3 regions of the Pantoea sp. PGP6 genome follow, and region 2 is predicted to be linked to each of the others. Evidence: predicted binding sites of a transcription regulator. Region 2 holds the regulator's gene; each other region holds the start of a gene.

Region 1 (9,742 bases), 790 kb from region 2:
GCCGAGGGTGAAGTGAAGGTCGATGGCGCGGTGGAAACGCGTAAACGCTGCAAAATCGTTGCCGGTCAGACCGTGGAGTTTTCAGGCTTCCGCATTACTGTGGTCGCGTAAACCTCCGGCGTCCCTGCGGGGACGCTGTTACTCCGTTACCTCCCCCACCACCCGCGTCTCTCCTTCCCGCTGTTCAAGCGCAATATGATTCACCGCCGTATGCTGCGCGATCAGTGCTGCAAGCCGGGGTGAATGGCTGGTGATCCAGAGCTGGCTGAACTGGCTGGCTTCTGCGATTAAGCGTGCCAGCGCCGGCAGCAGATCTTCATGCAGGCTGTTCTCCGGTTCATTCAGCGCCATAAAAGCCGGTGGACGTGGACTGAGCAGCGCCACCACCAGACAGAGAAACCGCAGCGTACCATCAGAAAACTCAGCGCTTTCCAGCGGGCGCAGAATGCCACGTCGCGACATCAGCATTTGAAAGCGGCCATTCTGCACCTCTACCTCAAACTGACTGTCGGGAAAAGCCTGCGCCATCACCTCATACAGTAGTTCCGTCTGGCCGCGTTCAACGATCGTCGCCCACGCCGCCGCCAGATTACTGCCGTCATGTGCCAGCACCGGGGCGCGGACCCCAATCTGCGGTGCACGAATCGGCGAGCCCGGCCAGACGGCGAACTCATGGTAGAAGCGCCACTGGCGCAGCCGTTCACGCAACTGGGAAAGTTCAGGATAACGATGGGGTTCGCCGAGCTGACCAAACAGCGACTCTTCCGGATGCAGCACCGCCGGATAGGCGACACGTTCGCCCTCAACGTTGTGCAGAAAGGCGGTCTGATTTTCACGCTGCAGGATGCATGAAGAAGGACGGCGCTGTTGTCCGCTCAGCCACAGCCGCTCCTGCTTGACCAGCGGATCGAGATTAAACAGGCTGGTGACCAGCGGTTCGGGAAAACCGATCTCCAGTTGATAATCGATATCCTCCATCACCACCGCCAGCATCAGTCGCTTCGGATCATGACGGCGATCGCCACGCCGTAAGCCACCCGCCCACATCGCTTTCTGGATGCCGCCTTCTTCGGCCAGCGCCAGCGCCAGACGACCGCTGGCTGCCTCATGCAGCAGCCGGACCGCTTTATACAGGTTGGATTTGCCGCAGCCGTTAGGGCCGCTTACCACGTTGAGCTGCTGCAGCGGCAACGTCAGATCACGAATTGATCGAAAGCCACGTATCTGAATCTGTTCAATCGCCATAATAAAAAAGGGCGATTGCTCGCCCTCTCCGGTTTATTTGCGGCGCCAGCTGGACCCCTGCGGCCCATCTTCAACGATCACGCCGAGCGCATTCAGCTTGTCGCGGGCGATATCCGCCTGCGCCCAGTCTTTGGCGGCACGCGCATCAGCACGTGCTTTCACCCAGTGTTCAATCTCAGCGACTTCTTCATCATTCACCTGAGCGCCGCTTTGCAGGAACTGCTCCGGGTCCTGTTGCAGGATGCCCAGCACGTTGGCGATCTCACGCAGCTTCGATGCCAGGCCGTTCGCTGAATCACGGTCTTCGCTTTTCAGTCGATTGACTTCGCGCGCCATATCGAACAGCACCGAATAGGCTTCCGGGGTATTGAAATCATCATCCATTGCGGTGCGGAAACGGGCTTCAAACGCTTCGCCGCCGCGGGCTGGCACGCTGCTGTCAGTGTGACGCAGCGCGGTATACAGACGCTCCAGCGCCGCACGCGCCTGATTCAGGTTATCTTCGCCGTAGTTCAGCTGGCTGCGATAGTGACCGGACATCAGGAAGTAACGCACCGTTTCAGCATCATAATGTTGCAGCACGTCACGCACCGTGAAGAAGTTGCCAAGCGATTTCGACATCTTCTCGCGGTCGACCATCACCATGCCGGAGTGCATCCAGTAGTTAACGTACGGACCGTCATGCGCACAGGTCGACTGGGCGATCTCGTTTTCATGGTGCGGGAACATCAGGTCTGAGCCGCCACCGTGAATATCAAAATGGGTGCCCAACTGCCGGCAGTTCATCGCCGAACACTCGATGTGCCAGCCGGGACGACCATTGCCCCACGGTGATGACCAGGCGGGCTCGTCCGCTTTGGACATCTTCCACAGCACGAAATCCATCGGATTACGCTTCACGTCAGCCACTTCAACCCGCGCGCCCGCCTGCAGCTGCTCCAGATCCTGACGTGACAGCGCGCCGTAATCGGCATCGCTAAGCACATCAAACATCACGTCGCCATTGTCCGCCACATAAGCGTGACCGCGGGCGATCAGGGTTTCCACCAGCTCGATGATCTGGGCGATGTGGCGCGTGGCGCGCGGCTCCTGATCGGGCGGCAGAATGCCCAGAGCAGCGAAATCGTTGTGCATCTCACCAATCATCCGGTTGGTCAGGGTTTCGATGCTCTCGCCGTTTTCATTGGCACGCTTGATAATTTTATCGTCGATGTCGGTGATGTTACGCACGTAGTCCAGCTGGTAGCCGAGGTAACGCAGGTAGCGTGCCACCACGTCAAACGCCACGAACGTCCGCCCATGACCAATGTGACAGAGGTCATACACCGTGATGCCGCAAACATACATCCCGATTTTACCGGCATGAATGGGTTTGAATTCCTCTTTCTGTCGACTCAGGGTGTTATAAATCTTAAGCATTGAACGGTTCCGTATTGGCGTGTGGTTGACACTTTTAAGTATCCAGACATTGTGCCGTATTTTTATCGCTCGCGCGACGCAAAGCAAGCCAACTGCGCCGCGCTGCTGACGCGTCATCAGAAATTATGATATAAGAACGGTCGACAAAAAGGGGCACGCCGACCGATGAAGCGGCCTCAGCAACTGACGACAACCTTTACAGGACGACAAAAATGGTAACTTTCCAGACGAACCATGGCGATATCGTAATCAAAACCTTCGATGATAAAGCGCCGGCAACCGTAAAGAACTTCCTGGATTACTGCCGTGAAGGTTTCTACGACAACACCATTTTCCACCGGGTGATCAACGGCTTTATGATTCAGGGCGGCGGCTTCGAGCCGGGCATGAAGCAGAAAGCCACCAAAGATGAAATCCAGAACGAAGCCAACAATGGCCTGAAAAACACCAAAGGTAGGCTGGCAATGGCACGTACCTCTGCACCGCACTCTGCGACCGCACAGTTTTTCATCAACGTGGCTGACAACGACTTCCTGAACTTCCGTGACGAAAGCGTACAAGGCTGGGGTTACTGTGTGTTCGCTGAAGTGGTTGAAGGCATGGACGTGGTCGAGAAGATCAAAGGTGTTTCAACTGGCCGCAGTGGCATGCACCAGGATGTGCCAAAAGATGACGTTATCATCCAGAAAGTCACTGTCAGCGAGTAATGTCGCGCACCCTGTTTATCGCAGATCTCCATCTGTGTCAGGAAGAACCGGCGATCACCGCCGGTTTTCTGCATTTTTTACAGCGCGAAGCGCCACACTGCGACGCGCTCTATATTCTTGGCGATCTGTTTGAAGCCTGGATTGGTGACGACGATCCCAATCCACTGCATCAGCAGGTTGCCAGCGCCCTGCGCGCCCTCTCCGTTCCGGTCTACTTTATTCACGGCAACCGCGATTTCCTGATTGGCCAGCGCTTCGCCCGCGCCAGCGGCATGACGCTGCTGCCTGAAGAACAGGTGCTGACGCTCTACGGCCACCGTCTGCTGATCATGCACGGCGATACGCTCTGCACCGACGACGTCGGCTATCTGCGCTTTCGTGCCAAAGTCCATAACCGGTGGATCCAGCGACTGTTTCTGGCGTTACCGCTGCGGCTGCGCAAACGCATCGCCGCCCGGATGCGCGCCGACAGCAAACAAGCCAATCAGCATAAGTCCCAGACCATCATGGATGTGAACCACGACGCGGTGATCGCTACCCTGCTGCGCCAGCAGGTACGTTTGCTGATCCACGGTCATACTCACCGTCCGGCCATTCATCAGCTGACGCTGCAGGGTGAAACCGCGCAACGGGCGGTGCTGGGGGCCTGGCACAGTCGGGGATCGATGATTCAGCTCGACGCCAGCGGGATTCAGCTGATCGATTTTGACTTTTAATCGTCGGGTAAATCCGCGTGTTTAGCCCGACGCAACCGTTTTCCTTGCTCTCTTCTCATGCTATTCTCTGTGCCCTTCAAAACCTGTCCGCCCGGCCAGGTCTGTTTGTTCATTCACAGGAGTTGACCGCATGTCATCCAACGCCGCCCCGGCCCGCATCGCGATTGTTATGGGTTCCAAAAGTGACTGGTCCACCATGCAGTTCACTGCTGAAATTCTTACCAGCCTCGACGTGCCCTTCCATGTTGAAGTGGTTTCTGCACACCGTACGCCGGATAAACTGTTCAGCTTTGCCGAAACCGCCGCTGAGCGGGGTTTTCAGGTCATCATTGCTGGCGCGGGTGGCGCAGCACATCTGCCAGGTATGCTGGCGGCTAAAACCCTGCTGCCGGTACTGGGCGTGCCGGTTCAGAGCGCGGCGCTGAGCGGCGTCGATAGCCTCTATTCGATTGTGCAGATGCCGCGCGGAATTCCGGTCGGTACGCTGGCGATTGGTAAAGCCGGTGCCGCCAATGCCGGGCTGCTGACTGCGCAGATTCTGGCGATTCATGACGACGCGCTGCGTTCACGACTGGCGAACTGGCGTCAGAGCCAGACCGATGAAGTGCTGAATCATCCTGATCCACGGGAGGAGGCATGAAGCCGGTTTGCGTCCTCGGTAACGGTCAGTTAGGCCGTATGCTGCGCCAGGCGGGTGAACCGCTGGGGATCGCGGTTTATCCGGTAGGTCTGGATGCCGATCCGGCTGCCCTGCCAATGGCCGACAGCGTGATCACCGCCGAAATTGAGCGCTGGCCGGAAACCGCGCTGACCCGCGAACTGGCGAGTCATCCGGCGTTTGTGAACCGCGATATATTTCCGCGGCTGGCCGATCGCCTGACCCAGAAACAGCTGCTGGATCAGCTCCATCTCGCCACTGCGCCGTGGCAGTTGCTGGCCGACAAAGCCGAATGGCCGTCGGTATTTGCCTCGCTCGGCGAACTGGCGATTGTGAAGCGCCGCACCGGGGGTTATGACGGTCGTGGTCAGTGGCGTTTGCGTGCTGGCGAAACCGATGCACTGCCGGAAGAGTGCTATGGCGAATGCATCGTCGAACAGGGCATTAATTTCTCCGGCGAAGTGTCGCTGGTCGGCGCGCGCGGCCATGATGGCAGCACGGTGTTCTATCCGCTGACGCACAATCTGCATCAGGACGGCATTCTGCGCACCAGCGTGGCGTTGCCCCAGGCGGATCAGGCGCAACAGCAGCAGGCGGAAGCGATGCTGAGCGCCATCATGCAGGAACTGAACTACGTCGGCGTGATGGCGATGGAGTGTTTTGTCACCCCGGACGGATTGCTGATTAACGAACTGGCTCCGCGGGTGCATAACAGCGGCCACTGGACGCAGAATGGTGCCTCCATCAGCCAGTTCGAGCTGCATCTGCGGGCGATTCTGGCGCTGCCCCTGCCGCAACCGGTGGTGTTTGCGCCGTCGGCGATGGTCAATCTGATTGGCACTGCCGTCAACCCTGACTGGTTGCAGCAGCCGCTGGTGCACCTGCACTGGTATGACAAAGAGGTGCGCCCGGGCCGTAAGGTCGGGCACCTCAATCTGACCGACAGCGATACAGATCGACTCAGGGCTGCCCTCAACGCGCTGGTCCCTCTGCTACCGGCAGAGTACGCCAGTGGCATCGCCTGGGCGATTGAAAAACTGTAATCCTCCGCACCAAAGCCTGCTGATGGCATTGTCAGGCGGCTGAGAAGCGCAACGCGAGCGGAGCGGCCAGTGACAAAAACGCCGGATGCGTTTTTGAACAACGCAAAGCGTTGGCCCGGCTACGGGCGCACCTCAGAGATGAGGAGCGTAATCGCCCGCGCTGAGCCTGCCAGGGATGGCATTTTTGCGTCTTTGCGAAGGGCGGATGCTCCCTGAGCTAACACCTTATCGTCGCGCGCTGTGAGCGCTAATGCGTTCTGGATGACGACCGGATGCAGGCTGAACGCCCTGCACCCAGCCCTCCCCTTATGCCGCATCAAACTTCCTGAACAGCGCTTTGCCCTTCAGTAACCGCACCCCGAGCCAGCCACCGCACAGCGACAATAACAGCGCGCCGGATAACGGCAGCGCCAGCCACAAGGTCCAGTCAGGCTGCCACGGGAAATCAAAGATTTTACGCTGCAATCCCCACAGTGCGGCTTCCGCGCCCATCGCGGCGGCCACCCCGGAAACCACGCCGAGCAGCGCAAACTCGCACCATAAGGTGGTGCGCAGCAGCCGTTTACTGGCACCCAGCGTCCGGTAAACCACCAGCTCCTGACGACGCTGACGCATCCCCACCTGAATCTGCGCCAGCAACAGCAGCACACCGCAGGCGGTGACCAGTATCACCATCACCTCCAGCGCCTGGCTGACCTGCGTCAGCACCTGGCCGATCTGCCGCATAATACTGCCGATATCCAGCAGACTCAGCGTCGGAAAACTGCGGTTCAGCGCCGCCAGCAGCGCCGGATCGGCCTCCATTCGGAAGCTGGTGAGCCAGGTCTGCGGCTGACTATCCAGCGCGCCCGGCGGGAAGATGAAGAAAAAGTTCGGCTTCAGACTCTCCCAGTCCACTTTACGCAGGCTGGTGATTCTGGCGCTGAACTTTTGCGTATCGCCATCAAAGGTCAGGGTGTCACCGAGCTTCACCCCTAAGCGGGTAGCCAGCTCCGCCTCCATCGAGACTTCGCCCGCTTTGGGCGGCCAGCTTCCGGCGACCAGCGGATTGTGGTCTGGCCGCTCCGCCAGCGCGGTCAGGTTAAGTTCACGGTTCAGGGCGTTATCCAGCGTCGGATCGGCCGGTTTGCCGTTGAGTTCGCTGAGCCGCACCCGCGCAATCGGGTAGAAGGTTTCCGGCTTAATCTGATGAGACTGCAGGAAGTTGCGCACCTGCGGCACCTGATCGGCAGTCATATTCAGCAGGAAGAAGTTCGGGCTGTCGGCCGGTAACTGCTGCTGCCAGCGATCGAGCAGATCGCCGCGCATCACCAGCAGCAGGGCCAGCAGCATAAACGACAGCGAAAAAGCAGAGAGCTGACTCAGCGTGATGCCCGGCTGGCGCAGCAGACGGTTGATCGCCAGCCGTAATGCCAGATTGCGCACCACCAGCCGACGCAGCAGCAGCAGCGTGCCCCAGCCCAGCAGCGCCAGTAATCCGGCCAGCACCACCACGCCTGCCAGCAGCGCCCACAGCATTTTACTGCCGCCCACCAGCAGCGCTAACAGCGCCACCACCACGGCTGCCATCAGCGGAATATAGAATTTCAGCGGCCACAGGTTAGCCACCGCATCACGCCGCAGCACGCGCAACGGCTGGGTCGCCAGCAGCAGACGATAAGGTCGCAGTCCCACCAGCAGCGAGATAATAAACAGCGATCCGACCGCCCAGATCCACGGCCAGAAACTGGCAGCCGGCAGGCTGGCTGGCAGCACCGGCTTCAGCATCACCATCAGCGCCGCTTCCACCCCCTGCCCGACCAGGCTGCCGGCCATCGCCGCCAGCAGCAGCACCGCCAGCCACTGACCGATGATTAACTTCTGCAACGCGCCGTGGGTCGCTCCCAGCGTCTTCAACACCGCCACCAGATCGTAACGGCTGCGGCAGTAGTGGCTCATGGCAACGGCCACCGCAGCAATCGCCAGCATCAGCGTCAGCAGCGCAGATAACAGCAGGAACTGCTGCGCGCGCTGCATCGAACGCCCCAGCGCATCCTCTGAGTTTTCAATGCTGATCCAGCGCTGGTCAGCCTTGAGCTGCGGTTCTATCCAGCGGTCATAGCGCGCCAGCTGCTCCGGATTACCGGAAAACTTATAGCGCCAGCTGATGCGGCTACCAGGCTGAATCGCACCGGTGCTGGCCGCATCGGCCAGGTTGATCAGCAGTCGAGGCGCCATCTCAAACGGATTAAAACCGCCATCCGGCTCCTGAATCACTTCGCCAGTAATCCGCAGCCGGGTATCACCGACCTCAAGCAAATCGCCGACCTTCAGGTTGAGCAGCGCCATCAGCCGCGGTGCCGCCAGCGCAGTGCCCGCCTGCGGCTTCAGGCCCGCCGGTTGGGTTTGCAGGGTGCCAAACATCGGATAGCGGTCATCTACTGCCTTTACCGACGCCAGCTGTGGCGACTGATCGGCAAAAGTCATGGTCATGAACGTCAGCTGGCGGCTGACCGTCAGCCCGGTTGCCTGTGCCTTGTCCAGCCACGCCGCCGGGACGGCATCACTGCTGCGCAGCGTTCGATCGCCCGCCATAAAATCACGGCTCTGCTGACTGAGACCTTTCTCCATCCGATCGCTGATCGAACCCAGCGCCAGCACGCAGGCCACCGCCAGCGTCAACGCCAGCCAGACAATTAACAGCGAGGGCGAGCGCCACTCGCGCCAGAACCAGCGCCAGATCATTGTTCCTCCCACAATTTACCGTCACGCAGCCGCAGGCGACGATCGCAGCGCGCGGCCAACTGCTCATCGTGGGTGACCAGAATCAGGGTGGTGGCAAAATCGCGGTTCAGTGAAAACAGCAGGTCAGCAATCCGATCGCCGGTTTTGCGGTCAAGATTACCGGTCGGCTCATCGGCAAACAGCAGGCCCGGGCGGCCACTGAAGGCGCGTGCCAGCGCCACGCGCTGCTGTTCGCCACCGGAAAGCTGCGCCGGCAGATGATGCAGGCGTTCACCCAGTCCCAGCAGGGTCAGTAGCTCCCGCGCCTGTTCACGGCTCTGGCGATCGCTGTCGCCGCGCAGCAGTGACGGCAGCTGCACGTTCTCCAGCGCATTTAGGGTCGGCACCAGCATAAACGACTGAAACACAAACCCTACCTGGCGGGCGCGTAACGCCGCACGCTGCTCCTCATTCATCTGGTGTAACGGCTGGCCCAGCAGATAGACTTCACCGCTGCTGCCATCATCCAGCCCGGCCAGAATCCCCAGCAGGGTTGACTTTCCGGAGCCCGACTCGCCGATCAGCGCCAGAGTCTCGGCTGGTTTGACAACTAACTCAACTCCGGTAAGGATGGTTAACTGATGCTCTCCCTGACCGACGGACTTAGTAAGATGATGAACTTCAACAATGTTTTCCGCTGGCATTATCCCTTCCTGTTATTGATTCTTTTGCTGGTGTCGCGTCTTGCCGCCGCTGATACCCTGATGGTGCTGGGTGACAGCCTCAGCGCGGGATACCGCATGTCCGCCACCGCGGCCTGGCCGAGCCTGCTGGATAAACAGTGGCAACAGCAGCCCAGAGTGATCAACGCCAGCATCAGCGGCGATACTGCCGCACAAGGCCTGGCGCGTTTGCCCGCGCTATTAAAGCAGCATCAGCCGCAATGGGTGTTAATCGAATTGGGCGGTAACGACGGCCTGCGCGGTTTCCCGCCGGCCGACATTGCACAAAATCTGCGTAAAGTGATCGATGATGTTAAAGCCGCTAATGCGAAGCCGCTGCTGATGCAGATTCGGCTGCCGGCCAATTACGGACGCCGCTACACCGAAGCGTTCAGCGGCATCTATCCCGACTTAGCGCAACAGTACAGCATCCCGCTGGTGCCCTTTTTCATGGAGCAGGTTTACCTGAAACCGGAGTGGATGCAGCAGGACGGCATTCATCCCAATCCTGATGCCCAACCCTTTATCG
Region 2 (9,742 bases):
CCGTAGCTATCCGCCAGCTGCGGCCAGGCCTGAATAAAGCGTTCATACCATGCCATCAGGGTCGTGTCGTAATCTGCGCCAAAGTTATGCCAGTCTTCCAGAATGAAATGCGGCTCACTGGCGTCAGCAATATGTCGTACCGAAGGCAGACAGCCATTCGGGAAAATATATTTATCGATCCACGGATCCACATTCATATCGGTCTTAATCGCACCGATTGTGTGCAGCAGGAAAATACCGTCTGGCTTTAAATTACGATCGACGACATCAAAATAGGTGGCGTAATTTTTAGGACCGACATGTTCAAACATTCCGACCGATACAATACGGTCAAACTGTTCATTCAGATCGCGATAGTCCTGTAATAGAATGGTGACGTCTAATCCTTCACAGCGCTGCTGCGCCAGTTTCTGCTGTTCAGCCGAAATGGTGACACCATGCACTTTAACGCCATAATGACGTGCGGCAAATTCTGCCAGTCCGCCCCAGCCGCAACCAATATCCAGCAGCGACATGCCCGGCTCCAGCGCTAATTTGCGGCAAATCATATCCAGCTTTGCTTCCTGCGCGGCGGCGAGCGTGGTGGCTTCCTTCCAGTAGCCACAGGAGTACTGCATATAAGGATCGAGCATCAGAGAAAACAAATCGTTTCCTAAATCATAATGCTCTTTACCGACAATCCAGGCGCGTTTTTTCGACTGGAGGTTGGTTAAGCGCGCCGCGGCAATACGCAGCGTATCTTTAAAATGATGTGGAAGTTGCTGGTCCAGTTTATGTTTGAGCACGTGGTGGAAGAATATATCCAGCCGATCGCATTCCCACCAGCCGTCCATATAACTTTCGCCCAGACCCAGCGATCCCTCCTGCAAAACACGTTTAAAGAAGTCAGGGTTTTTAACCTGAATATCCCAGCTACGTGAGCCATTAATTTCGATATCTGCTTTATCCAGCAGTTCATGAACGATGCGATACCAATGGTTTTCTTCGAGGCTCACTTCTTCTACATACGATGAACTCATAGCTTCTCCACCACCTGTCCAATCTTAACCTGAAAAAGAATAGTCAATTTCTTCAGGAATTGAGAAAAGTCACGGATGACTCCGTAAACCAGATATCTGGCGTGATACAGAGGATTAAAACGGTGCAAAACGATCCGGCGCGATAACCCTAACCTGCGCGCAGACGCCATCCCGGCAACCCGGTTGCCAATCAATGTGTAACGTTATTATGTTGTTGATTTGTTGCAGAATTATTGACCCGAATGAGTATATTCTCACGCGGGTCAATATTCAATGACTTATTGTTAGCTTGCTAACTAAAAAATCATTGCTTCAGTGATTATCCTGGCAGGCGGTAGAGGGGGTGGCAACATCAGATTGTGCGTTTGCAATACGCTGCATCACGAAGCCGAGCAGGGCAAGCAGGATAGTCAGCGCCATCATCAGGGTAGTGGTCAGCAGCGGCTGCGTCAGTCCGGCCGAGACGGCCAGGCTGGCGGCGAAGCATAATCCCAGTTGCAGAGTATTCTGCAATGCTGCCGCTTTACCGGTGGCGTCAGGGAAAGGCATCAGCGCAGCGGAAACCACGATCGGGTAGATGGCACCATTGGCCAGCGCCATGCCGCAGAACGGCAGCAGCAGGCTGACCAGCGTACTGTGGCCGGAAAGCGCAACCGCAAACAGCGCCAGAATGCTCAGGCTGTAGATCGCCAGCAGCCACGGCAGCAACTGTGCACCAGCAAAACGGTTGAGCAGGGCGCGGCAGCCGAAACCGCCAATCAGGAATGCAAAGGTTTGTGGCAGATAGCTCAGACCGATGTCGGCTGGCGTCAGGCCCAGATCGGCCAGAATAAACGGCGAGCCGGTCAGCCAGGCAAAAAAGCTGGCGGAACAGGCGGAGTAGATCAGCACGTTGCCACTGTAGACCCGCGACTTCAGCAGAGTGAAAAAGCCAGGCTGTGCGCCTTGCTCACCTTTGGCTTTACGGCTGGCCGGCAGACGCAGGGTAGTGAGGATCAAGGCCACGGCAATCAGCGTCAGCACCAGAAAAATAGACCGCCAGTGAAAATGGCTGATCAGCCAGGCGCCCAGCAACGGCGCCAGCGCTGGCGAGAGTGCCACCAGTGGCATAATGGTGGCGAACACCTTGTTGGCGCGCGCCGCCGGATAACGATCCACAACCAGCGCCTGCCAGCTAACGGCTGCGGCACAGACGCCGATCGCCTGAATAAAGCGCAGCGCCAGCATCAGATAGATATTATTGACCCACAGCATACCGGCGCAGCCGACGGCAAACAGCGCCAGTCCGGCCAGCAATACCGGCTTGCGGCCGATGCGATCTGACAGCGGTCCCCAGAACAGCTGACCGCAGGCAAAGCCCGCCAGGAACAGGCTCATACTGGCGCTGATCAGGCCGGGTGAGGTGTTAAAAGTTTGCTGCATCGCGCCGAAGGCGGGCAGGTACATATCGGTGGCTAAAAAGCCCAGCATGCTCAGCAGAGCGAGATAAGGCATAAATCCTTTTGACGGTGACATCTGATTCTCATTTTGCAGGTTGAACGCGGCAGAGTGTAAAAGGTGCGTTTGCCGCTGTGAAACGCTAATATTTGCCGGTTGCTGTTAAAAAAATTGAAGGCAGATTATGTGGTCAGAATATGCATTAGAGGTGGTGGATGCGGTGGCGCGCGGTGGCAGCTTCAGCGCCGCGGCGCAGGAGCTGCATCGGGTGCCATCTGCTATCAGCTATACCGTGCGTCAGCTGGAAACGTGGCTGGCGGTACCGCTGTTTGAGCGCCAGCATCGCGAGGTGGTATTAACCCCCGCTGGCGAGCATTTTGTCCGTGAAGGGCGCAGCGTTATCAAAAAAATGCTCGCCACCCGCCGCCAGTGTCAGCAGCTGGCTAACGGCTGGCGTGGACAGCTGAGTATTGCGGTCGACTGCATCGTCAAGCCGCAGCGCACCCGGCAGTTAGTCAAAGATTTTTACCGCCATTTCCCCGACATGGAGTTGCACATCAGTTATGAAGTGTTTAACGGCGTCTGGGATGCGCTGGCGGATGATCGGGTTGAAGTGGCCATCGGCGCCACTCAGGCGATACCGGTCGGCGGACGCTTTGCCTTTCGCGACATGGGGACGCTCAACTGGCGCTGCGTGGTGGCGAACCACCATCCGCTGACTGGCGTGAGTCAGATTGATGACGACACCCTGCGCAGCTGGCCGTCGCTGGTGCTGGAAGATACCTCACGCGCGCTGCCACGCCGGATGACGTGGACGCTCGACAATCAGCGTCGTCTGGTGGTGCCGGAATGGCAGACCGGCCTGGATTGCGTGCTGGCGGGATTGTGTGTGGCGATGGTGCCGGGGCATCTGGCGCGGCCATTACTGGACAGCGGAGCGCTGGTGGAGCTGACGTTGCCGGTTGCATTTCCGGACAGCCCCTGTTGCGTAAGCTGGGCGGAAGATCGCGCATCACCGGCGACGGGCTGGTTACTCAGCTATCTGGGTGATGCGCAAACGCTTAATCAGGAGTGGTTAAGCGAAGATTAACGGCGATAGTCGCGGAACGGACCGTCAGCCACGGAACGACGTTCAATCAGCGTCGGATGCACTTCGATGGTCTGAGAAACCTCTCGTTTACTGGTGATGCGGTCAAGCAGCATCTCCAGCGCTTTCTCACCCAGTTGTGCTTTTGGCTGATGCACGGTAGTCAGCGCAGGCGCGAAGTAGCGCGCGTTGCGCACATTGTCATATCCGATCACCGAAATGTCCTGCGGCACCCGCAAACCCATCTCATCGGCGGCGCAAATCGCGCCCATCGCCATGATATCACCACCGCAGAACACCGCGGTCGGGCGCTGTTTCTGCGACAGGATCTGCTGCATCGCCTGATAGCCTGATTCCGGTTCGAAGTCGCCCTGCACGATCCATTCGGCACGCGGCTGAATGCCGGCTTCTTCCAGCGCCTTGAGGAAACCAGCATGACGTCCGCCGCCGGTGTTGCGCTCCATCTGACCGGGAATCGCGCCAATCTCACGGTGACCGCGCTCAATCAGATAACGTCCGGCCAGATAGCCGCCCTGAAACGCATTATCCAGCACCGTGTCGGTGAAGTCGGCGCGTGACTCGCCCCAGTCCATCACCACCATCGGGATATTACGATTTTCTTCCAGCATCTTCAGCAGATCGTCCGGATACTCAGAACACATTACCAGCAAACCATCGACGCGCTTCTGCGCCATCATGCTGAGATAGGCTCGCTGCTTTTGCAGGTCGTTATGCGCATTGCCCAGAATCAGGGTGTAACCTTTGTCGAAGCAGTGATTCTCCACCGCCTCAATAATTTCAGCAAAGTAGGGCGCTTCGCTCGAGGTTGCCAGCAGGCCCAGCGTTTTGGTGTGATTCACTTTCAGGCTGCGCGCTACGGCGCTCGGCGAATAGTGCAGTTCCTGAATCGCCTGCCAGACGGCGTTGCGCGTCTCTTCAGCGACAAAACGCGTTTTGTTGATGACGTGCGAAACGGTGGTCGTTGAGACGCCGGCGCGTTTTGCCACATCTTTAATTGTTGCCATTAAAATCGGACTCCAGGGCTTATCTAACGCAATGATAAGCATAATGTTAAACGTTTGCGTCTGCTCAGGGTTTTCTCCGCAATTATGCAGCTTTTCTGGCCGGTAAACAGGCGTCTGGCGGGTAATGAGCGCCTGAAAAGGAGAGCAAACGGAACCGGGGCTGCGCGCGTTGCGCAACAAAGGCAGGATTCTAACAAGGCTGGACGGATAAAACGAGATTTTTACCGGCCCGTATGGGAAAATGGCTTATCCCTACAAAATGTGTGACTAAGGAGCGGTAAATGAGTACAGATTTGAAACTGGCCCTGATGACCACCGTCGGCTGTCTGCTGATGATTGTCGCCTTTAGCTTTACAGCTGTGCTGCACTAATGAAAAAGCCGGGCATCGCCCGGCTTTTCTCTGTCTGGTTATTCGCGTAGCGAATCCGCTTAACGAATGGTTTTCGGCGTCATCACCCGACGCGCGCCGATGTAGTGACGCTGCCAGTAATCTTCACCCAGCGCACTGATCTGAATATCTTTGCCGGTGCGTGGCGACTGAATAAATTTGCCGTTGCCGAGATAAACCCCAACGTGATCGGCGGTGCCGCGACCATTAATCCGGAAGAAGACTAAATCGCCTTTCTCCAGCGACTCACGTTTTACCGGCGCGGCGTCGCGCAGGTGGTACATCTCATTGGCGGTACGCGGGATCTTAAATTTAACCAGATCTTTATAGGCGTACCACACCAGACCGCTGCAGTCGAAACCGGTGTGCGGTGAGGTGCCGCCCCACTGATAGGGTTTACCCAGCTGGCCCATCAACTTGGTCATCGCCGTCTCGCGCGCCTTCTGGTAGCGCTGGCGATGTGACTTGCTCATTTTAATGGTGCCGGTGTCACCGCTGTCATTGCTGCTGGCGTCAGCCGTTTTAAGCAGACGCTGATGGCCGTAGCGTTTCTTACTGGCGGTTTTGAGCAGGGTTTTGCTTTTCTTTGCGGGAAGATGACTGGCGGTGAGTTCGCTTTTTTTCTGTTTTTTGAGTTTGAGCTTCTGGACCGGGCTGACGCGTGTTTTCTTCGCCGACGTTTTCAACGGGCGACGCTTGCGGCGCTCATCTTCGCGCGCACTCTTTTTCTCTGCTTTATGCGAACTGACATTCACCGGCGCCTGCGGGGAAGCAGAAGCGATGTTGAAGAACAGTTGCGCAAAGGCAAGGATGAAAAGCGTAATGATTAAACGCATAGTCCGGTTTTAGTTAAGTTGTCAGGGCCACTACGCACCGCGACAAAGTTGGGAAAAATCTGATCCAGGATCAGCGCCGAAGCCATTCTAGTCCAGTTCACCTGAAAACCGTAACGCCTTTTTTTATTAATCTTTCGGCCTCGCCCGTTTGCGCTGAAAATGAGCATTTTCAGCGTCTTATATCTACAAAACTATTGCAAATTATTAATATGTTACTTGTAGTTAATAATCGGGAGTTAACAGGGCCGAAAAGAGGACTTAACAAACATGGCGATTTAATCGGGTAACCCCCAAAATCTCGTTTTCAGTCCTGGTGCGAAGTCGCTACAATAAACAAACACGAAGTGACGAATTAAGGAAGGCAATTATGAGTACTGTAGAAAAAATTCAGCGCCAGATCGCAGAAAACCCGATCCTGCTGTACATGAAAGGTTCCCCGAAACTGCCAAGCTGCGGTTTCTCTGCGCAGGCGGTACAGGCGCTGTCAGCCTGCGGTGAGCGTTTTGCTTACGTGGATATTCTGCAGAACCCAGACATTCGTGCAGAGCTGCCGAAATATGCCAACTGGCCAACCTTCCCGCAGCTGTGGATTGATGGCGAACTGGTCGGCGGATGTGACATCATCGTCGAAATGTTCCAGCGCGGTGAACTGCAGTCGCTGATTAAAGAGACCGCAGAGAAGTTTAAAGAAGCGGAATAAAACAAAAAGGCCGACATCGCGTCGGCCTTTTTCATTGCAGATTCTTCAGTCAGCGCTCGCGGCTGCTTCGCCTTCGGCGAAGGGCAGGGGCCAGCCACCCAGCCGTTTCCAGCGATTCACCAGTTCACAGAACAAAATAGCGGTCTGCTGAGTATCATACAGCGCCGAGTGTGCCTGGGTGCTGTCAAACGCCATACCCGCGGCTTTACACGCCTTCGCCAGCACGGTCTGTCCGAGCACCAGTCCGCTCAGCGCCGCGGTATCAAAGGTGGCAAACGGGTGGAAAGGATTGCGCTTCAGACTGGCACGCTCGGCGGCCGCGTTCATGAAGTTCAGATCAAACGTCGCATTATGCGCGACCATAATGGCGCGATTGCAGCCGGTATCCTTAATGCCTTTACGCACCATCTTAAAGATGGCGTGCAGCGCCTCATATTCACTCACTGCGCCGCGCAGCGGATTGCTGGGATCGATACCGGTGAACGCCAGCGCTTCAGGATGCAGTAGCGATCCAACAAACGGTTCAACGTGAAAATGCAGCGTCTGGTCGAGATGGATCCAGCCCTCATCATCCATTTTCAGCGTGGTAGCGGCAATCTCCAGCAGCGCGTCGGTCTGCGCGTTGAAGCCGGCGGTTTCGACGTCGATGACCACCGGATAGAAGCCACGGAAACGTTGATTGAGTGCATTGGGGGAATTCGATTCAGACATCAGGATCTCATTGCAGAAAAAGGGCAGCGCGCATTATGGCAAAAATCTGGCCCGGGTGCAGCAGATGAAGAGGAGCAGAAGAGGTCAGCCCACCCGACAGGGCAGGCTGAAGAGCAGGCTTAGTTGCCCAGGCCGTGACCGGCGTGTTTGTTCTCGATCAGTTCGATTTTATAACCATCGGGATCTTCAACAAAGGCGATGATGGTTGAGCCACCTTTCACCGGACCCGCTTCACGTGTGACGTTGCCGCCATCGTTACGGATTCGTTCGCAGGCTGCAGCAACGTCGTCGACGCCCAGCGCGATGTGACCGTAAGCGTTACCGAGGTCATACTTATCAACGCCCCAGTTGTAGGTCAGTTCGATCACTGCGCCTTCGCTCTCTTCGGTATAGCCAACAAACGCCAGCGTATACTTATATTCGGTATTTTCACTCTGACGCAGCACGCGCATGCCCAGCACGCGAGTGTAGAAGTCGATTGAGCGTTGCAGATCGCCAACGCGCAGCATGGTATGAAGTAAACGCATAACATCCTCTTTAATAATCAAAACGCCATCGCCGGATGACACAAGCGCTAAGTATAGCGATCAAAATCGCCAATGAATAATGGCTGCCATCATCCCGGATGGCAGCCCGCTCTCTTACAGCGTTGGGTAATCGATATAGCCTTCAGCACCGCCGCCGTAGAAGCTCTCCGGACGCTGCGGGTTGAGTGGCGCATCCTGCTGCAGGCGCTCCACCAGATCCGGGTTGGCGATGTAATCGCGACCAAACGCGACCGCGTCGATCAGACCACGCGCAATCAGGTCGTCCGCTTTCTCAACGGTGTAGGCACCCGCGCCGATGATTGCGCCAGGGAACAGGTTACGAACTTTCTCACGGAACGCGTCGCTGTATGGCTTACCGCCGGCCCAGTCAGGCTCGGAGAGGTGCAGATAGGCGATATTGCGCTTCGCCAGTTCACCGATATACCACAGCGCCGCTTCTTCTTCATCCGGACCGTTATCCAGATTCTGGAAGCTGCCGATCGGCGATACGCGGATACCAATCCGGTCGGCTGACCAGTTAGCGATTACGGCATCAACCACTTCCAACGCGAAACGGCCACGTTTTTCAATGCTGCCGCCATATTCGTCGGTACGCTGGTTAGAGCCCGGTGCGAGGAACTGATGGATCAGATAACCGTGCGCCGAGTGCAGTTCCAGCAGGTCGAAATCAGCTTCACGGGCATTGGCTGCCGCCTGACCGAAATCGGCCACGATCTGCTGAATTTCGGCCACTGTCAGTTCACGTGGCAACGAGGTGTCTTCGCGATAAACGCTGCCGTCAGCGGCACGCAGCGAGGTGCGGGTGCCAGCGGCGATAGCGGAGGGCGCAACCGGTGCTTTACCGTCTGGCTGCACGCTGTTATGTGAGATGCGGCCGGTGTGCCACAGCTGCACGGCAGTGTGTCCGCCAGCCTGATGAACGCCTTCGTTAATCGCTTTCCACGCCGCAATCTGCGGTTGAGTATGCAAGCCAGGTGCACCGGCATAGCCTTTCGCCTGGAAAGAGACCTGGGTGGCTTCGGTAATGATCAAACCGGCACTGGCGCGCTGGCGGTAATATTCGCCCATCATCGGGGTAGGAATATCGCCTGGCTCAATACTGCGCAGACGGGTCAACGGCGCCATAAAAACGCGGTTTGGCACGGTAATCGCGCCGACTTTCAGCGGACGAAACAGCTGGGTACTCGCCATGTTAGCTCCTGATTAGTAGACCAGTCGTCTACAAACACTCTTTTTAAAAATCAGTGGATTTTCAGCCACTGTTCGATGGTACGTAATGCCAGACGCAGCGGCTGCGGCTCGCGGGAAATCTTGCTCTGTAAACTGGCACCCAGCCACAGCAGTGACAGCAACTCAGCCATCTGTTCCGGAGGGTGCGGTAACGACAGCGACTCCTGCTGCGCAGCGGCGCTCAGCGTGCGCGCATAGAGGGCAGTAATTTTTGCCGCACCCTGTTGCAGCGCATCGCGCATCGGTTCAGAGAGATCGCAGACCTCAGCGGAAACCTTCACGCCGAGACAACCCACGATGTGCCCCTGCTGAGTGAACAGCTGTTCTGCCGCCCGGAAATGGTTAAGCAGACGCTCGCGCGGCGTACCGTCGGGCTGATTCAGCTGTAACTCAACATCCTGCAGGAATCGCGCAAAATAGCGCTCCAGCAACGCCACGCCAAAGGTCTCTTTGGAACGGAAGTAATAGTAGAAAGAGCCTTTCGGCACTTCCGCCTGGGTCAGCAGTTCGCTGAGGCCCATTCCGGTAAAACCGCGTTGCAGACAGATCTGCTCACCGATGCGGAGCAGGTGTTCGCGGGTTTCATTGCGTTGTTGCGTCTTGTTCATGGCCATCAGGTTAGTAGACCAGTCGGTCTAATGCAATGCCAGTCGCTCCCATTTGGCACAGAGTGTTCAGTGTATTGGGGTTATTAAAGAGAAATTGGGTGAGTTTATGCTTATTTGTTGCACAAACCGGCTAAGATCTTTTCAATAGACTG
Region 3 (9,742 bases), 1.3 Mb from region 2:
CAGCTTAATACTGGTTTTAACTCTGGCCGGATGGGTTGCAAGAAAAGTGGTAATCACCACTTTGCCATGGCCCGGTCCCAGCGCATGCAAAATGCCATACAGCAGGCTGAACAGCACCAGTGACAGCCCGGCCTGCTGCGGCTGCTCAGCCACCAGCTGTAACAGCTGAGTCATCTGCCGGTGCAGATCTTTCTGCCAGAGTACGCTTTGCAACAGAATCTGCGACCAGTTGAGCCAGAGTAGCGTGCCGCCGGTCAGCAACAGCGCCGCCAGCAGCCAGAGCGGCCAGAGTCGCGAAGCGCCTGCCGGAGTAGAAATTACTGACATGTGAGAATCACCGTCTGCGCGAACTGCCGACCTAAATCAAGCTCTTCTGCTGGTGCATCAGCCTTATCCAGCGACAGCGCATACTGTTTCAACGAGTCGTTGGGCTTTGGCGTGTTCAGCGTAAACTTACAGCGTTGCTGCAGTGCCGGCGGCAGCGTCAGGGCGCTGGCGTTGTCATAAAACATGTCGACAAAATAGCTGGGATCAAAGGTCAGGATGTCAAACCGCTGCCCGGTCAGTACCGGCGGCTCCGCCAGCGGCAGAATAAACTCCAGCACCGCCTTATGACCGTTACGCGAGAGATGATATTCGTCAGGCAGATTCAAAAATTTCACCCGCTGTTGGTTATGCCAGATTTCTGAGAAGTAGTGCTGGCCCAGCACGTTAGCCATCACACCGGCCGCCAGCTTTTTCCACACCACGCTGCCTGGCTTCGCCTCGCCAGCGTCATACAGCAGATCGGCAGAGGTGATCTCATCCATGGTCCAGGTCATTTTTAAGCCGGTGAAGGTATCCCCCTTCGCCACCAGTTCGGTTTTCATGTCTATGAAACTGTGTGGATGCGCCAGTGCCGCCGGACTTAAGACCATCAGTAATACAAAGCGTGTGCGTTTCATAATGTTATAAAGTAACGTTCCCGATGAAAAGAATCCATAAGTAACAAAATTTTGTGACCCGCCTTAAACCTCTGACTAAAAAAACCGCCTGACAGCTACCGGGACTGACGGGGTTGGCTATTCTTAGCTCAAATTAGCCTGCTGGAAATCTGATTGATGAGTTCTGCTACCCCTTTGGCACCACTCTTCACCCGTTCACAGCGACAGTGCCATCTTTTATTACTGTTATTTCTGCCGACTCCCGCGCTTACGCTTGAAAAAGTCTGCCAGTTAAATGGTGTTGATCCTGCGGTTGCCCGACAGGATATCGCGGAAGTGGGTGACGAGATACAGCGATATCACCGGCTGGAACTGCACCAGATGGTGGATGGCAGCTTTCGTCTTCATGGTACAGAGTTGGATCGGCGCCTCTGTTTGCTGCACAACCTGCGACGCAGTTTGCGTTTGTCACAGACCTTTGTCTGTGAGCATTTTGCCGCCCCACTGCGTCAGCGTCTGAAGGTCATGAAGATTGAGAAAGCGCTCTACGATGAGACTAACCTGCAGGCGTTAATTCAGCACTGCGGGCTGCGACTGGGTCGCGAGTTTAGCGAACGGGATCGGCTGTTTTTGCAGATTTTTATGAAGTATGGGCTGTGCCAGCGACAACCCGCGCTGTTTAGCGATCCGCAGCGCGTCTGGCTGCAACATAAGGCAGAACGCCAGGCGGCTGAGGATGTCATTCATCACTGGCGCAAACGCTGCCATCTGGCACCGCACATCAGCGAAACGGATTTCTGGACGCTGCTGTTCAGCCTGATCCACACCCCGCAGGCCGATCGGGCAAAGCATCCCTGCGAGCAGCGATTAATGGCGGCGACGGTACAGCTGATTGCCGATTTTGAGCAGTGTGCTGCGGTGACCTTTGCTGACCGCGCCGATCTGCTGCAGCAGCTCTATACCCATCTGGCGCAGGCGCTGGATCGCACCCACTTTACCATCGGCATCGACAACAGCGTGGCGCTGGATGTCAGCCGACTCTATCCGCGCCTGTTACGCACCACCCAGCTGGCGCTGCGCGCTTTTGAATATGAATACCAGATCGCTTTTACCCCGGAAGAGGTGAGCCTGATTACGGTGATTTTTGGTGCCTGGCTGATGCAGGAAAATGCGTTGCAGGAGAAGCAGGTGCTGATATTAACCGGCGAAGATCCGCAGCTTGAGCAGGATGTCGAGCAGCAGATCCGTGAAATCACCCTGCTGCCGATCAATATTACCTATCAGCAGGTGAGCAGTTTCCAGCGCGATGGCGCGCCGCGCGAAGTTGACCTGATTATTTCACCGTACGCCACCTCGCTGCCGCTCTACTCACCGCCGCTGATACATGCGGAACTGCCGCTGACGGCGCACCATCAGCAGCGTATCCGTTATTTGCTCGAGTCGTAACGCGGGCGCAGGAACAGCGCAGGCAGCGCAACTAACGCCATCACCCAAAACAGATGCCCCTGCAGATGGGTAAACAGCACGCCGCAAATCATGGTCATCACTGCGATTCCGCCGCCCATCGCCAGCGCGGAATAGAGCGATTGCAACCGGATCACCTCAGCGCCCTGACGGACAGCAATAAAGCGCATCGCCGCCAGATGGCAGACGGTGAAGCTGCCGCAGTGCAGAATCTGCGCCACAATCAGCAGCGGCAGCGCGGTGCTGGCACCCAGCAGGCTCCAGCGGATCAGTGCGCAGATACCCGATAGCAGCAGCAAATCGCGCGCGCTCCAGCGACGAAACAGGCGATTGCTGAGCGCAAAAATAATAATCTCCGCCACCACGCCCAGCGACCAGAGATAGCCCACCGTTGAGGCCGAATAGCCGCTCTCCTGCCACCAGATAGCACTGAAGCCGTAATAGGCGGCATGCGCCCCCTGCAGCAGCGTCACGCACAGCATAAAGCGCCAGACCGCATTCTCACGCAGCAGGTCACGCCAGACCGGCCAGCCACCGCCTGTTGCGCCCTGCCGCTCATTCCCCTGCGGATGGGTGGCTGGGGTGAGCATCATCCCGGCCAGCATGCTGAGCGCCCCCACCGACAGTAACAATAATATTGCCTGCGAAGAGTAAGCGCTGACCAGCACCCCGGTCAGCGCAGAACTGATCACAAATGCCAGCGATCCCCACAGCCGTACCGGACCGTAAGCCAGGCCAATCTGCTGCGTCCAGGTGGCGGCAAGCGCATCACTGAGCGGCACCAGCGGCGAGAAAAACAGGTTAAAGCCAATCATCACCGCCAGCAGCCACATCCACTGTTGCCCGACCCAGTAGCCAATGGCGAACAGGCAGGTCATCAGTGCCAGCAGGCGAAGTGCGGTAATTAACTGTGCCGGATTTTTTACCTGCGAGGCGATAAGCAGGCTGCCGACAAAGCGCGCCACCATGCCACATCCCAGCAGCAGACCGATTTTTTCCGCATCAAGGCCGGTGCCTTTGAGCCATACGCCCCAGAAAGGCAGGTAGATGCCGTAACAGAAGAAGTAAGTGAAGTAGCCCAATCCGAGCCATCTGGCGGAGCCGATTGCCATATTCCCTCCAGCAAGTGTGCTGCCTGGCAGCAAGAGTCGGCGCTACTCTGGCAGAGCGCCGCACCTCAGGCAATAAAAAAGGATGGCTGATGCCATCCTTTTTATGCGGTTACACAACAAGTTAACGCTTAAGCATAGACCGGCAGACGGCTGCAGATTTCCAGCACTTTCTGTTTGGTGCGCTCAATGGTCGCTTCGTCGTTGATATTATCCAGCACGTCAGCAATCCAGCCCGCCAGTTCACGTACGTCCGCTTCGTCGAAGCCACGACGCGTAACGGCTGGCGTACCGATACGAATACCCGAGGTGACAAACGGGCTCTTCGGATCGTTCGGGACGCTGTTTTTATTTACCGTGATGTTAGCACGGCCCAGCGCCGCATCGGCTTCTTTACCGGTCAGGTTTTTGCTCACCAGATCGATCAGGAACAGATGGTTATGGGTGCCGCCAGAGACGATGTTGTAGCCGCGTGCGATCAGCACCTCGACCATCGCTTTGGCATTTTTCGCGACCTGCTGCTGATAGGTTTTGAATTCCGGCTCCATCGCCTCTTTGAACGCCACCGCTTTACCGGCGATCACGTGCATCAGAGGACCGCCCTGTCCACCCGGGAACACTGCGGAGTTCAGTTTTTTATACAGCTCTTCGTCACCGTTTTTCGCCAGGATGATCCCGCCGCGCGGACCCGCCAGCGTTTTGTGGGTGGTCGAGGTCACGATGTGCGCATGCGGCACCGGGCTTGGGTAGACGTCAGCGGCAATCAGACCGGCAACGTGCGCCATATCAACGAACAGCCATGCGCCCACGCTATCGGCGATTTCACGCATTTTTGCCCAGTCACATACGCCGGAATAGGCAGAGAAACCGCCGACAATCATTTTTGGCTTATGCGTTTTGGCCAGTTCAGCCAGCTCGTCGTAGTCGATCTTGCCGGTTTCATCGATGCCGTAAGCGACTACGTTGTAGAGTTTGCCAGAAAGGTTAACCGGTGAGCCGTGGGTCAGGTGTCCGCCGTGGGCCAGGTTCATGCCAAGGATGGTATCGCCCGGCTGCAGCAGCGCGGTATAAACCGCGAAGTTCGCCTGAGAACCTGAATGTGGCTGCACGTTAGCGTAATCAGCGCCAAACAGCTGTTTAGCGCGGTCAATCGCTAATTGCTCAACGATATCAACATATTCACAACCGCCGTAGTAGCGTTTGCCTGGATAGCCTTCGGCGTATTTGTTGGTGAGCTGCGAACCTTGCGCCTGCATAACGCGCGGGCTGGTGTAGTTTTCAGAAGCAATCAGTTCGATGTGCTCTTCCTGACGCACTTTCTCTTGCTCCATCGCCTGCCACAACTCGGCATCATAATCGGCAATGTTCATATCACGCTTTAACATCCGCATCTCCTGACTCAGCTAACTTTTTTAACGGCAGTTTAAGCCCCACCGGGGCGAAGGCCCACAGTGTAAACCGTTTTATCAGGTGAAGGTAGGGTGAATCCCCTCTTTTTACGCAAACGATTGGCTATGCAGCGGCACGGGATTTTTACGCTTTTTTCTGGTCAGACTGCGCCACGATTTTTCTTCAGGATGTGACGGAGATTTCCTCATTCAGCGGCCATACGCGGCTTGCCAGGCGATCAGAAAGTTAAAGCGGTTATTTACAGCGCAGCCGGCATGGCTATAAGATGTATTTAAAATACAACTTTACATGTGAGGTTCCTCCTATGCTTGATGCGCAAACCATCGCGACCGTTAAATCGACCCTGCCCGCCATTGCGGCCTGCGGTCCGAAACTCACCGCCCACTTTTATGACCGCATGTTGTCGCACCATCCCGAACTCAAAAACGTCTTCAACATGAATAACCAGCGCAATGGCGATCAGCGTGAAGCGCTGTTTAATGCAATTTGCGCCTACGGTGCCAACCTGGAAAATCTGGCGGTGCTGCTGCCGGCGGTGGAAAAAATTGCCCAGAAGCATACCAGCCTGAATATTCAGCCTGATCAGTACGCCATCGTCGGCGAAAATTTACTGGCAACTATCAAAGAGCTGCTGGATCCGGGTGAAGAGGTGCTGGCGGCCTGGGGCCGGGCTTACGGCGTGCTGGCAGAGGTGTTTATCCAGCGTGAAGAGCAGATTTATCAGGCCTCGGAACAGCAAACGGGCGGCTGGCGGGGGACCCGCGCCTTCCGCATCAGCGCGATTGAGCAACAGAGTGCGGTAATCAAAAGCTTCACTTTTACGCCGGTCGATGGCGGACCGGTGGCCGCGTTTGAGCCGGGCCAGTACCTGACGGTGCACCTGCAGCCCGCCAGTTTCGAACATCATCAGATTCGCCAGTATTCCCTGACCAACCTGAGTAACGGTAAAGATTACCGCATTGCGGTGAAGCGTGAGGACAAAGGCACGGTTTCTGGCTGGCTGCATCAGTATGGTCAGGTGGGCGATGAAGTGCAGCTGGCTGCGCCGCACGGTGACTTCTTCCTGCAGACTGAGGCTGAAACGCCGGTAGCGCTGATCTCGGCTGGCGTCGGTCAGACCCCGATGCTGGCCATGCTGCATGCGCTGGCCGCGCAGCAGCATCCTGCTGCGGTAAGCTGGCTGCACGCCGCGGAAAATGGCGAGCAGCACGCCTTTGCTGATGAAGTAAAAGCGACCGGCGCACAGCTCAGCGATTTCGTTTCGCAGGTCTGGTATCGTCAGCCTGCCCCGCAGGATGCCGGCGCCTATGATGCGCAGGGCCTGATGGACGTGACGGCGATGGCGGCACGTTTACAGTCACCGCAGACACAGTTCTACCTGTGTGGTCCGCTGGGCTTTATGCAGCATGTGGTGGCGCAGCTGCGTGATGCTGGCGTTGAGGACGCGCGCATCCATTACGAACTGTTCGGTCCGCATAAAGGCATGTGATTGCACCATAAAAAAAGCCCGCATCGCAGCGGGCTTTTTTAATCCGGCGAACTCAGATCGCCTCTTCATCCTCTTCGCCCGTACGAATGCGCACCACACGCGCCACGTCAAAGACAAAGATTTTACCGTCACCGATTTTACCGGTCTGCGCAGTGCGCATGATGGTTTCAACACAGGTATCAACGATATCGTCGCCGACCACCATCTCAATTTTTACTTTCGGCAGAAAGTCGACCATATACTCTGCGCCACGATAGAGTTCGGTATGGCCTTTCTGGCGGCCGAACCCTTTCACTTCACTCACGGTCATGCCGGTGATGCCGACTTCAGCTAAGGCTTCACGTACATCATCGAGTTTGAATGGTTTGATAATCGCATCAATCTTTTTCATGTCAGACCCTTTTCTCTCTCCCTCCGTGGTCGGAAGGGTTTATCAAGTATAAATGTTGCTGGCGCGGCCGGGCAGCGAATATCCGCCATGCGGATCACGCTTTGCCCTGGCGGGATTGCGGCGCACGCTACTCTTTAAAATCGCTGGCGTCCAGTTCGTGACGAGACAGCAGCTTATAGAACTCAGTACGGTTGCGTCCAGCCAGACGCGCAGCATGGGTCACATTGCCTTTAGTCATCTGCAGTAACTTACGCAGATAGTTCAGCTCGAACTGATTGCGCGCCTCGACAAAGGTCGGCAACGCACTGTTTTCACCGCTCAGCGCCTGCGCCACCAGCGCATCACTGATCACCGGTGACGCGCTGAGCGCCACACACTGCTCAACCACGTTGACCAGCTGACGCACGTTACCCGGCCAGCTGGCGGCCATCAGGCGTTTCATCGCATCGACAGAAAAACTGCGGATTTGCGGTTTGTGCCGTTCCGCCGCCTGACGCAGCAGATGATTCGCCAGCAGCGGGATATCCTCCGTCCGCTGATGCAGCGCCGGAATTTTCAGGTTAACCACGTTGAGGCGATAGAACAGATCCTCGCGAAACTCTTTTTTCTCCATCGCCTTAGGCAGATCGCGGTGGGTGGCGGAAATGATACGCACGTCGATATCCATGTCGTGATCGCTGCCGACCGGCCGTACTTTGCGCTCCTGCAGTACCCGCAGCAGCTTAACCTGCAGCGCCTGTGGCATGTCGCCGATCTCATCAAGAAACAGCGTGCCGCCACCGGCCGCTTTGAACAGCCCATCACGGGCGCTCACCGCGCCGGTAAATGCCCCTTTGGCGTGACCAAACAGCTCAGACTCCAGCAGTTGTTCCGGCAGCGCTCCGCAGTTGATGGCGATAAACGGCTTGCCGTGACGTGGACTGGCGGCATGGATTGCCTGCGCCAGCATCTCTTTACCGGTACCGCTCTGCCCGTTAATCAGCACGCTGACGTCAGACTGCGCCACCATATGCGCCTGCTCCAGCAGCCGCAGCATCAACGGGCTGCGGGTAACAATCGCTTCGCGCCAGCGGTCATCGCTGATCGGCGCCTGCTGCGCCAGCGCTTCATCAATCGCTTTGTAGAGCGCATCACGATCCACCGGCTTGGTCAGAAAGCTGAACACGCCCTGTTGGGTGGCGGAGACCGCATCCGGAATCGAGCCGTGCGCGGTCAGGATAATCACCGGCAGCCCCATATGGCGTTTCTGGATTTCGCCAAACAGCGCCAGCCCGTCCATTTCATCCATCCGCAGATCGCTGATAACCAGCTCAATTTTTTCTTTCTGCAGCAGGCGCAACGCTTCCGGGCCGCTGGCGGCCGTGGTGACCTGGTAACCTTCGCTGCTGAGACGCATGCCCAATAGCTTCAGCAGGCTGGGATCGTCATCGACCAGCAGCAGTCGGGCGGCTTGTTTAACCATTATTGCTCCTCGTCCTGCGGCAGTGCAGTGCCGTGACTGCTGTCAGAGACATCCGGCGCTTTGCGGGATGATAGCTGGCGCTCAATGTCGGTCAATCGCTCCAGCTTACGCTGTGTATCACTCAGCTGCTGTTGCTGCCTGATCATCTGCTGCCGGAGTGTCTCCTGCTGGGCATCACTGCTTTGTTGCAGGTGCGCGTAACGGGTTCGCGCTTCGCTGAGGTCAAGTTGCGCCGCCTGATTGCTGCGCCACAGCTGAATAAGCGGACGAACCGGAGCAGGAAAATCACTGCTGTAGCTGTCCAGGGTGGCGACATACTGGCGCCGCTCGACCGGCGTGACGTTGCCGTTAGCCATTAACACGCCCTGCTTAAAGGCGCGTGACCAGCCGTCTGCCGGCCAGCGGTGCGCTTCAGCCCGGGCTTCGGCTGGCGACAACCGTTCTGCACAGTCGATGGTGCGCATCCAGTAGAGCGGATTAGCCAGCGCCGCGTGGTTTTCAATCTGCCACACATCACTGCAGCGGGTCGCCAGATAATCAGCTATTTTGACCTCCGGTTCCGTCACCGGATGGCCCGACGGCAGCGATGAGGTGGCCGGAGAGGCGGTACATCCGCTGAGCAGCAGCGTGGTCAGCGTGCTCAACAGCAAAGCGGGTAAATATTTCATCAGTCAGACATTCCCGGCTGTGGTGTTCAGTTCAATGCGAAAACAGACGCCGGTGCGATCGCTGGAGACCAGCGACAGGTCGCCCTGCATCCGGCGCAGACAATCTTTGGCAATACTCAGGCCCAGCCCGCTGCCTTTCACCGGCCCTTTACGCTGCTGGCTGCCCTGAAAGAACGGCTCGAATATCATCTTCTGCTCGTCCGGCGGAATCGGGGTGCCGCTGTTGGCAACCTCGATCCAGATCCGATCGCCCTGCTGCTGACTGCGCAGCCAGATGGTACCGGATTCGCTGCCGTAGTTCACGGCGTTCGAATAGAGGTTGTCGATCACCCGCATCAATAGCGTCGGCTCGGCCAGACAGCGGGTCGCGTTGAGATCCAGCACCGTCTGCATCAGTTTGGTCCGCGCCGAAAGCGCATGCGCGCTGACCACCCGTGCCACAATTTCATCCAGCCTGACCGTTTCCAGTTGGGTCGGGCCATCGGCCAGTTTACGGTTGTAATCCAGCAGTTGCTCAATCAACCGCTGCAGATGGCGGCTGCTGCTGTCCAGAATCGACACCACCTCTTTCTGCTCGCTATTAAGCGATCCGGCCACTTCATCCGCCAGCAGTTCGGTGCCTTCGCGCAGGCTGGCTAACGGCGTTTTCAATTCGTGGGAGAGATGACGCAGGAATTCATGACGCTGGGTTTCCAGCCAGGCCAGTCGCTCACTCAGCCAGAGGATACGCTGGCCGAGTGACCGCAGCTCACGCGGGCCGCGAAGCTCTACGCTGCTGCCCAGTTCGCGTCCTTCACCCAGCCGGTTGATCATCCGTTCAATGCGC

The links. The regulator PurR, encoded in region 2, represses purine synthesis genes. The targets are predictions, from matches to a motif close to CANGCAAACGTTTGCNTG.
Region 1: a site for PurR is predicted at 4,116-4,133, ahead of purE (5-(carboxyamino)imidazole ribonucleotide mutase). Genes of this name have one in related genera too.
Region 3: a site for PurR is predicted at 4,994-5,011, ahead of glyA (serine hydroxymethyltransferase). Genes of this name have one in related genera too.

Annotation. Positions count from the first base shown of each region.
Region 1 is NZ_JBQBMA010000001.1:3,265,842-3,275,583, forward strand. Features, by position in the region: gene ybcJ (ribosome-associated protein YbcJ) at 1-111, shown strand, start outside; gene ACLIBF_RS15950 (AAA family ATPase) at 139-1,245, opposite strand; gene cysS (cysteine--tRNA ligase) at 1,279-2,664, opposite strand; gene ppiB (peptidylprolyl isomerase B) at 2,877-3,371, shown strand; gene lpxH (UDP-2,3-diacylglucosamine diphosphatase) at 3,371-4,087, shown strand; gene purE (5-(carboxyamino)imidazole ribonucleotide mutase) at 4,218-4,727, shown strand; gene purK (5-(carboxyamino)imidazole ribonucleotide synthase) at 4,724-5,788, shown strand; gene ybbP (putative ABC transporter permease subunit YbbP) at 6,095-8,512, opposite strand; gene ybbA (putative ABC transporter ATP-binding protein YbbA) at 8,509-9,195, opposite strand; gene tesA (multifunctional acyl-CoA thioesterase I/protease I/lysophospholipase L1) at 9,163-9,742, shown strand, end outside.
Region 2 is NZ_JBQBMA010000001.1:2,479,287-2,489,028, reverse strand. Features, by position in the region: gene cfa (cyclopropane fatty acyl phospholipid synthase) at 1-1,019, opposite strand, end outside; gene punC (purine nucleoside transporter PunC) at 1,332-2,534, opposite strand; gene punR (DNA-binding transcriptional activator PunR) at 2,641-3,546, shown strand; gene purR (HTH-type transcriptional repressor PurR) at 3,543-4,568, opposite strand; gene cydH (cytochrome bd-I oxidase subunit CydH) at 4,850-4,939, shown strand; gene ACLIBF_RS12095 (C40 family peptidase) at 4,999-5,793, opposite strand; gene ACLIBF_RS12090 (Grx4 family monothiol glutaredoxin) at 6,158-6,493, shown strand; gene rnt (ribonuclease T) at 6,539-7,204, opposite strand; gene gloA (lactoylglutathione lyase) at 7,324-7,731, opposite strand; gene nemA (alkene reductase) at 7,846-8,943, opposite strand; gene ACLIBF_RS12070 (TetR/AcrR family transcriptional regulator) at 8,994-9,590, opposite strand.
Region 3 is NZ_JBQBMA010000001.1:1,178,217-1,187,958, reverse strand. Features, by position in the region: gene ACLIBF_RS05760 (nickel/cobalt transporter) at 1-327, opposite strand, end outside; gene ACLIBF_RS05755 (DUF1007 family protein) at 318-944, opposite strand; gene csiE (stationary phase inducible protein CsiE) at 1,101-2,369, shown strand; gene ACLIBF_RS05745 (3-phenylpropionate MFS transporter) at 2,351-3,499, opposite strand; gene glyA (serine hydroxymethyltransferase) at 3,628-4,881, opposite strand; gene hmpA (NO-inducible flavohemoprotein) at 5,211-6,395, shown strand; gene glnB (nitrogen regulatory protein P-II) at 6,448-6,786, opposite strand; gene glrR (two-component system response regulator GlrR) at 6,914-8,248, opposite strand; gene qseG (two-component system QseEF-associated lipoprotein QseG) at 8,248-8,916, opposite strand; gene ACLIBF_RS05715 (sensor histidine kinase) at 8,920-9,742, opposite strand, start outside.